3 regions of the Dickeya fangzhongdai genome follow, and region 3 is predicted to be linked to each of the others. Evidence: predicted binding sites of a transcription regulator. Region 3 holds the regulator's gene; each other region holds the start of a gene.
The links. Region 3 encodes Fur, which represses iron uptake genes when iron is present. Its sites were predicted from a motif close to ATAATAATGAGAACNACTATCAA; they were not measured.
Positions count from the first base shown of each region.

Region 1: the regulator Fur is predicted to act here: its motif matches at 1,669-1,691, upstream of CVE23_RS04440 (Nramp family divalent metal transporter).
Region 2: the regulator Fur is predicted to act here: its motif matches at 1,486-1,508, upstream of fhuA (ferrichrome porin FhuA).

Region 1 covers NZ_CP025003.1:939,517-942,670, forward strand. The annotation lists gene nadK (NAD(+) kinase) at 1-602, opposite strand, end outside; gene grpE (nucleotide exchange factor GrpE) at 756-1,343, shown strand; gene CVE23_RS04440 (Nramp family divalent metal transporter) at 1,736-2,971, shown strand; gene nudK (GDP-mannose pyrophosphatase NudK) at 3,128-3,154, shown strand, end outside.
Region 2 covers NZ_CP025003.1:2,774,780-2,777,933, reverse strand. The annotation lists gene fhuA (ferrichrome porin FhuA) at 1-1,451, opposite strand, end outside; gene CVE23_RS12385 (DeoR/GlpR family DNA-binding transcription regulator) at 1,694-2,473, opposite strand; gene hisN (histidinol-phosphatase) at 2,586-3,154, shown strand, end outside.
Region 3 covers NZ_CP025003.1:1,451,336-1,454,489, forward strand. The annotation lists gene glnS (glutamine--tRNA ligase) at 1-938, shown strand, start outside; gene fur (ferric iron uptake transcriptional regulator) at 1,014-1,460, opposite strand; gene fldA (flavodoxin FldA) at 1,804-2,331, opposite strand; gene CVE23_RS06745 (methyl-accepting chemotaxis protein) at 2,750-3,154, shown strand, end outside.

The DNA of each region.
Region 1 (3,154 bases), 510 kb from region 3:
GGAGTTAGAATCGGGCCGCCGCCGGATAGCGAATAGGCGGTGGAGCCGGTAGGCGTAGAGATGATCAGACCGTCGGAGCGCTGGGAAAACGCGAACTTGTCGTCAATATACACTTCAAATTCAATCATGTGCGCCACTTTACCCGGGTGCAGAACCACCTCGTTGATGGCGGTGCTGCTGCTGTTGGGGTGGTTGGCGCGGCACACCTGCGCCTCCAGCATAAAACGCTGTTCGCGGATGTAGCGCCCGGCCAGCACTTCGCTTAGCTGTTGCTGGGTATGATCCGGATCGAGATCGGTCAGGAAGCCGAGATTGCCGCGGTTGACGCCAATGACGTTGATATCGTAGCGCGACAGCACCCGCGCCGCGCCCAGCATGTTGCCGTCGCCGCCGACCACCACCGCCAGGTCCGCCTGCTGACCGATTTCCGACAGGCTGCCGGTGGCGGCGTCCGTTAGCTGCAACTCGCGGGCGATCTGTTGTTCGATCACCACGCGGTAACCCTGTGCGCGTAGCCAGTGATACAGCATTTCGTGGGTGGTCAAGGCATTTGGATGACGTGGATGACCGACAATGCCAATGCAGTTAAACGATCTGTTCATTTGGGTGCATTATCCTCATGAGAGCACCGGAGGCTCACGGTTTTTGGACCGATAGCCGGACCAATAATATGTGAGTGGTTCCCTTGAAACCCCGGTTTTGATCCCCATAATAAGCGAACTAGCGAGATGAATGCGAAAAACGCGGAGAATTTCATGAGTAGTAAAGAACAGAAGTCGCCTGACGAGCAAGTCTTGGATCAAAAAGGAGCAGCGGAAGGTCAGCAAGCGGATGCCGTACCAGAGACGACAGATGTCGCTGACCCGCGTGATGAGCGTATCGCAGAACTGGAAGCGCAACTGAATGATGCCCAGCAGCGTGAGCGTGAAAGCGCGTTGCGCGCCCGCGCCGAAATGGAGAACATCCGCCGCCGTGCCGAGCTGGATGTGGAAAAAGCGCATAAATTCGCTCTGGAAAAATTTGCGGGCGAAATGCTGCCGGTGATCGACAACCTTGAACGTGCGCTGGAGATGGCGGACAAATCCAATGAAGCGCTGTCGGGCATGATTGAAGGGGTCGAACTGACGCTGAAAGCGATGCTTTCCGCCGTGAATAAGTTCGGCATCGACGTGGTGGCGGAAGTGAACGTGCCGTTTAATCCGGAAATTCATCAGGCCATGACCCTGCTGGAATCAGCCGATCACGCGCCGAACCATGTCATGATGGTGATGCAGAAGGGCTATACCCTGAACGGTCGTTTGCTGCGCCCGGCGATGGTCGCGGTGTCCAAAGCCAAGGAATAATCGTTTCCGGCTTTCTCCGGGGAGCGGCCAGCAGGCTTCTTCCCGGATTGTGAATCTTCTTCCCGGATTGTGAATGTGGCCTTGTTGCTCTTTCCCTCCTTTTATTCCCCTTCGTTTTCTCTTGCTGGCTTCACGACAGCATTTCCCGGTTGCTTACACCGTTTTTTCTGTCGTTATCGCATGGAAACCGTTTAGTCGCGTGATGCTGTACCGATCGTTTTTTTGTTTATATTTTGTTAATCTTTACGTATTAAAACGTGTGTCGTTTGTCGGGTGAATGCATCATTATCATAACCTATCAGAGCAATCATCACTGCCATTCTAAATGCACTTGATAATCATTATCAACTTTGCGAGAGTAATAAAACAATAGTGTTAGAAGGGTTACTCATATGCCGGGGAGTCGTGTAGTGGAGTCAGTCAGCCGTACGTCGCGGAAGCTCAAGCTTTCACTGATGGGGCCGGCTTTTATCGCGGCGATCGGTTATATCGATCCCGGTAATTTCGCCACCAATATTCAGTCGGGCGCCGCCTATGGATATCAGCTGTTGTGGGTGGTGGTGTGGGCCAACCTGATGGCGATGTTGATTCAATTGCTCTCCGCCAAACTGGGGATCGCCACCGGCAAGAATCTGGCGGAGCATATTCGCGATCGTTTCCCGAAACCTGCTGTCTGGGCTTACTGGGTGCAAGCCGAAATCATCGCTATGGCGACCGACCTGGCGGAATTCATCGGCGCGGCGATCGGTTTTAAGTTATTGCTTGGCGTGTCGCTGCTGGAAGGTGCGATCCTCACCGGCATTGCCACTTTTCTGATCCTGACGCTGCAGCAACGTGGGCAAAAGCCGCTGGAGATGGTGATCGGCGGGTTGCTGCTGTTTGTGGCGGCGGCCTATATCGTCGAGTTGATTTTCTCTCGCCCGGAACTGTCGTCGCTGGCGAAAGGCATGGCGATACCGAGCCTGCCCAATTCCGACGCGGTGCTGCTGGCAGCCGGCGTACTGGGCGCGACCATTATGCCGCACGTAATTTACCTGCATTCATCGCTGACACAGCAACAAAGCAACATAACCCGCGCCGAACGTTATTCCGCCACCAAGGTGGATGTCGCGGTGGCGATGACCATCGCCGGGTTTGTGAATCTGGCGATGATGGCGACGGCGGCGGCGGCGTTTCACTTCAGCGGCAACACCTCGATTGCCGAACTGGATCAGGCGTATCTGACGCTGAAACCCTTACTGGGGCAGGCGGCGGCGACTATTTTCGGCCTGAGTCTGGTGGTGGCGGGGCTGTCGTCCACCGTGGTGGGGACGCTGGCCGGCCAGGTGGTGATGCAAGGGTTTGTGCGCTTTCATATTCCGCTGTGGGTTCGCCGCGTGGTGACCATGCTGCCGTCTTTTATCGTGATTCTGTCCGGTATGAACCCGACCCGGGTGCTGGTGTTAAGCCAGGTGCTGTTGAGTTTCGGTATTGCGCTGGCGTTGATTCCGCTGCTGGTTTTTACCGGCAACCGCGAACTGATGGGGTGCCTGGTGAACAGTCGCCGGGTACAGAACCTTGGCAAGGTGATCGTCTGTATGGTGATTGCGCTCAACCTGTATCTGCTGCTGGATACGCTGCTGGGTTAACGCGCCCGCCTGTTCTTTGCGACGCCTCCGCCGGTTATGGGCGGGGGCGTTTGTCTTTTCGGTTCCGACTTTTCTGCTTTCATCTTACGATCACGTGCATTCCGGCAAGCTCCGTCCTATTATCTGGGACTGATTTTTTGATACAGAGATTCAATGATGTCGTCGCCCATTACTATTCTTGAT
Region 2 (3,154 bases), 1.3 Mb from region 3:
GTAGTCCCGGCGGTGCGATTCTGCGCCGAGGTTTTCGCCCGGTCGTAACGCCCGCCCAGCGTCACCAGCCACTGATTCCACTGTGCCTGATCCTGCACATAAACCCCGGTCTGCTCCTGACGATTCAGGTAGTTCCAGGGCGACAGCGAATCCGCTGGAATGCTATCGTCGCCGTAAGCCGGATTCAGCAGGTTTAGCGATGATGCCGAGCCAAAGTACTCGTCGATATCGTTACGCATCCGCATGTAATCCACGCCAAACAGCATCGTATGACTGACATCGGCGGTTGAAAACGTCGCCTGCGCCTGATTATCGACAGTAAGGCTGTTCAGACGCTCGTGAGAGATAACGGATGCGCGATCCATGACATACGGCAGCGAGGCGGAAATGCCCGAACCATAGATGCCGCGGTACTGCGTTTCCAACTGCATATAACGCAGGTTCTGCCGCACGGTCCAGGTGTCGTTAAACGCATGTTCGGCGCTGTATCCCACCATCTTTTGGTTACGCGCCATCTTGTTGCTGGCTTCGCCATCGTTAAACGATGTGGAGAGCTTATGCGGATTGCCGTTGCTGTCGAGGAACGGGTTAACCGTGCCCTGACGCGGCAGCCAGCCGTAGAAACCGGCATACGGGTCGTTCTGGAAATGGGTCAGCAGCGTAAAGCGGGTATTTTCATCCGGCTGCCAGCTAAATGATGGAGCGATGGCATAACGTTTCTCTTTAGCGAAATCCTGCTGGGTATCGCTGCTTTTCGCCACGCCGGTCAGGCGGTAGGTATACACGCCTTGATCATCGATCGCGCCGCCGAAATCGAAACCGGTCTGGAACAGGTTATCGGTTCCCATCTTGAACTGGACTTCGCGGATGGTTTCAGCCGTCGGCCGCTTGCTGACCAGCGCCACCAGGCCGCCCGGGCTGCTTTTGCCGTACAACACCGACACCGGTCCGCGCAGTACTTCCACCCGTTCCAGCATGTAAGGATCCAGCGACGCTTCCGAATAGTTGTCGCCCTGCAATTTCAGACCGTCGAGGTACTGGTTGGTGTTGACCGCGGTGAAACCACGCAGGTTAACCACGTCATAGGTGTTTGAGCTGCCGCGGTTGCCGGCAAAAACCCCCGGCGTATAGTTCAGCGCGTCTTTGACGCTGACCACCTGACGCGTTTGCATCTCCTCACTGGTCACGACGGACACCGACTGCGGATTTTTTTCAATCGAGGTGTCGGTTTTGGTGCCGGTGGCGCTGCGTTTGGCGGCAATCGTCGGTGCGGCGCCCCACGCATTTTCCGGCGCGGCCGCCGTTGAGGCGTCAACGTTGATGGTGTCGTCCGCATAGGCCGTTACCGATGCCGTACCCGCCAGAGCGGCGGAAATCAGCAGCGCCAGCGCGCGTTTGTGGGCATGCGAAGGGGAGACCTGGCCGAAGCCTGCGCCTTGTATTGTTATCATTACGATTTCCCTGACTATTTTTAATTAAAAACAAAAGAAAATGACAATGATTATCATAATCAATAACGATAATGCTGTCAGAGAAAGAATTCGTAACCTGATGTGTACGAATGTAGAGATAAGGTAAAGCGAAGAGGCTTACGTGAAACAGACGGTGTCACAGGCTGGGATGGCGAGGTGGTTAACCCCGCGTTACCCGCCCGCGCGCCGGAGCGGGTAACACATGCGGCATAAGGGCTGATTTATTGCGCCTCGGCAAAACGGATCGGCAGTTGCTTGTCGATAAAAGGCGCGAGTTTATCCGCCGGGATCGCCGGTTCCACCACCAGGGTGGTGATATCTTCGCAGGGGATGACATGGTAGCGGGCGATAGCCGGGAGCTTGTCCGACGTCATCGCCACCACGATCTCGTTGCTCTTGCGCGCCGCCGCCTGCTTGAATTCCGCGTCTTCGTAGTCAAACACGGTCAGCCCTTCGGCGGCGTCCAGCGCGCAGCCGCCCAGAAAACAGAGGTCGAAATAGATATTCTCCAGCTGTTTTTGCGGTGTGATGCCAAGCGCGCCGCCGGTGCGCGGTTGTACTCGTCCGCCGAGCATGATCACCTCCGCATGGGATGATTTCATCATTTCCAGCGCGATAGCGGGGGAGTTGGTCACCACGGTCACGGATAACGAGGCCGGAATCGCCCGGGCGATAGCCAGATTGGTGGATCCGGAATCGATAAACACGCACTGACCCGCCTGAACCAGCGCCGCGCAGGACTGACCCAGCCGATCTTTGGCCTCGCTGTCGGCAGCGGCGCGGGTGATGAAATGGCCGTCAGCGGGAGCCAGGCTGACGGCGCCGCCATAGACCCGTTTACACACGCCTTCGCGCGCCAGTTCCTGCAGGTCGCGCCGTATGGTGTGTTCCGATACCCGCAATTCCTGCGACAACAATGTACATACCACCCGACCTTCATTGCGCAGACGATCCCGGATCAGGGATTGTCGTTGCTCAGGAAAAGATGCATAATCGAGCATAATCAATCCTTATGTATAAAAAAATCGATCACAACGAGCAGAATCAAGCATCATGATACGATTTGTCAATCCAATATTGTTGATGCGCATTCTATCGCAAGAGGTGAATACCATGAGTCAGCCACTGCCGGATATGGCGTTTTTTCATACGTTGGCCGACGCGGCCAGCCAGCAAACCCTGCCACGTTTTCGCTCACACCAGAATCTGCATGTCGGCAGCAAACCCAAAGAGGGATTTCGCTTCGATCCGGTGACGGATGCCGATCGGGAAGCGGAACGGGCGATTCGGGCATTGATTACCGAACACTATCCGGAACACGCGATTTTGGGCGAGGAATTCGGCGCGACCGGCAGCGGCGACATTCAGTGGATTCTGGACCCGGTCGACGGCACCCGGCCGTTTTTGTGCGGACTGCCGGTATGGGGCACGCTGATCGGGTTGTTATATCAGGGTCGCGCCGTGATGGGCATGATGAGCCAGCCGTTCACCGGCGAGGCGTTTTGGGCCGATGGGCGGCATGCCTGGTATCGCGGTCCACAGGGGGACGAACGCCGGCTTGCGACACGCAAGAATGTCCCGCTCGGTCAGGCCATTCTGCATACCACCTCGCCGGAACCGATTGAACGTCATCCACAGATTCGCTTCGCCGAACTGACCGGGCGCACGCTGATGACCCGTTA
Region 3 (3,154 bases):
ATGACTGGGTGCTGGATAATATCTCCATTCCTGCCCACCCGCGGCAGTATGAGTTTTCCCGCCTGAATCTGGAATACGCGGTGATGTCCAAGCGTAAACTGAACCAGCTGGTGAACGAGAAAGTGGTGGAAGGCTGGAACGATCCGCGTATGCCGACTATCTCCGGCTTGCGTCGTCGCGGATACACTGCGGCGTCCATTCGTGAGTTCTGTCGTCGTATCGGCGTCACCAAGCAGGACAACACCGTGGAGATGGCGGCGCTGGAATCCTGCATTCGCGACGATCTGAACGAGAACGCGCCACGGGCGATGGCGGTACTGGATCCGGTGAAGGTAGTGATTGAGAACCTGCCGGCAGGGCATGAAGAGTGGCTTACTATGCCCAATCATCCCAATAAACCGGAAATGGGATCGCGCCAGGTGGCGTTCAGCCGCGAGGTGTATATCGATCGCGCTGATTTCCGCGAAGAAGCCAACAAGCAGTACAAACGTTTGGTGCTGGGCAAAGAAGTGCGCCTGCGTAACGCCTATGTCATTAAGGCCGAGCACATTGATAAAGACGAGCAGGGCGTGATCACCACGATTTACTGCAGCTGCGATACGGAAACCCTGAGCAAAGATCCGGCTGACGGCCGTAAAGTGAAAGGCGTGATCCACTGGGTATCGGCGGCTCATGCACTGCCGGCGCAGTTCCGTCTGTATGACCGTCTGTTCAGCGTGGCTAACCCCGGCGCGGCGGAGGATTTTCTCTCCACCATCAACCCGGATTCGCTGACTGTCGCCCAGGGCTTTGTGGAAGCCAGTCTGGGTCAGGCTGAAGTTGAAAAAGCCTATCAGTTTGAGCGTGAAGGGTATTTCTGCGCCGATCGCGTTTATTCCAGTGCGGATAATCTGGTGTTTAACCGCACGGTCGGTTTGCGGGACAGTTGGGCGGGGTAACAGCCGCCCGGCTACCGGGAAAAAGACAAAAATAAAACCGCCGCGGCGGTTTTATTTTTTCTCTGCATCGAGTGATTAGCGTTCGTTGTGCGCATTGTCGTCTTCACGGCAATCGCCGCTACTGCAATGGCCGTACAAATACAGGCTGTGGTTGGTCAGTTTGATGCCGTGTTTCTCGGAGATCTCACGCTGGCGCGCTTCGATAGACTCGTCGCTGAATTCAATCACCCGGCCGCAATCCAGACAGATCAGATGATCATGATGGTGCTGCTGCGTGAGTTCGAAAACCGACTTGCCGCCTTCGAAGTTATGACGGGTAACGATGCCGGCGTCGTCAAACTGGTTAAGCACGCGGTAAACGGTAGCCAGACCAATCTCTTCCCCCATATCAATCAGCTTTTTGTATAAGTCTTCCGCGCTGACGTGGTGGCATTGAGGATCCTGAAGCACTTCCAGAATTTTCAGTCGTGGAAGTGTGACTTTCAGGCCAGCCTTCTTTAATGCGGTATTGTTGTCAGTCATGCGGATTTAGTCCTGTTACTTGCTTTATCTGGGAGGCTATTAGCCTAGTATCATCGGTCGGCTTAAAAAAGGTCACTGTGTCTCAATTATAGAACCGCGCCGTCGAAATGAAAACCACGGAACTTTTACAATATGATTCTTGCTAACTCTCTGTATTCAGAGTTGTTCCCTGCGAGAGACATATTGTACGCCAAGACAGGTCATTAAACGCAACCGGCTGACCGAGTGGGTATTGTACCCTGTCGGAATGAAAAGTTAAAAAAATGTATCACTGATTGTGATAGGTTTTGTCTATCTATATAGATATGGCTCTGAATACATCGGTATCAGAGCCATAGATGAATCAGGCCTGCAGTGCTTTCAGGTTCAGCTCTTCGCTGATTTGCTTGACCCAGTTGGAGACGCGTTCGCTGGTCAGCTCCGGCTGACGATCTTCATCGATGGCCAGACCGATAAAGTGGGTGTCATCCGACAGACCTTTTGAGGCTTCGAAGTAATAGCCTTCGGTCGGCCAGTGACCGACGATATTGGCGCCACGCGGCTCGATAATATCGCGAATGGTGCCCATGGCGTCACAGAAGTACTCCGCATAGTCTTCCTGATCGCCACAACCGAAGATGGCGACCAGCTTGCCGGCAAAATCAATCTCTTCCAGCGTAGGGAAGAAGTCATCCCAATCACACTGCGCTTCGCCGTAATACCAGGTTGGAATACCCAGCAGCAGGATGTCGAAACGCTCAAGATCTTCTTTGCTGCTTTTGGCAATGTCGTGCAGTTCGGCGACGTCGCTGCCCAGTTGTTGCTGGATCGTCTTGGCGATGTTTTCGGTATTGCCCGTGTCACTGCCAAAAAAAATGCCTATGAGAGCCATAGATAAAATAACCTCTTGATTCTTAAGGGTATGGTGCTTGCGTCACCCACGATCCGCTAATAATAGCAGACACTGTCTGACGGATAAACGTGTATCTGTTGCCATATCGTGAAATGGCGCGGAAGCGATTAATTGATTGTTTTTGCATCACTCCCTTAATGTTTTTTTAATTTTTTTAAAATACGATATTCGTACAGATGACTGAAAATATGGATAATTGGTTAAATATCTAATTTTTATTAGCTTTTAAACGACATAAAACACTAAACATTCCTATAGTTTTGACGATGACAGAGCATGGTGCTTTTATTGAATGTAAATGTGCAGCAATGTTTCTTACAAAGCGAGAGACTTTCTCATCGCATAAATCAAAACAAGACTTACCTCCTCGACCAATAGCCCATTTATGGAGTCAACTATGCAATTCCTAAAAAATATTGCCATTCGCACAGCCATGCTGTGGGTGCTTGGCATCTTCTGTGTGTTATGGATTGCTGTTTCGGTCTACACCATGTATTCGTTCCGGACCATGAACGAAACCTCCAAAACCAGTGCGTTGCTGGTCAACAATATGAATTTGGTTAACACCGGCAACGACCAGTATTTCCGCATGGTGACCCGACTGGCGCGTGCGATTGACTATCGTCAGAGCGGCGATAACCAGAAAGCGGACGAACAGCAAAAATCATCACAGGCCGCGCTGGATTTACTGAAATCCAACCTGGAAGCATTCAAGAAGATTGATCATGCCGGCATGTCGCCGGAGTTGGTTGACGCGGTAATCCGCGACTGGGGCAATCTGATTACTCAGGGCGTCGAGCCC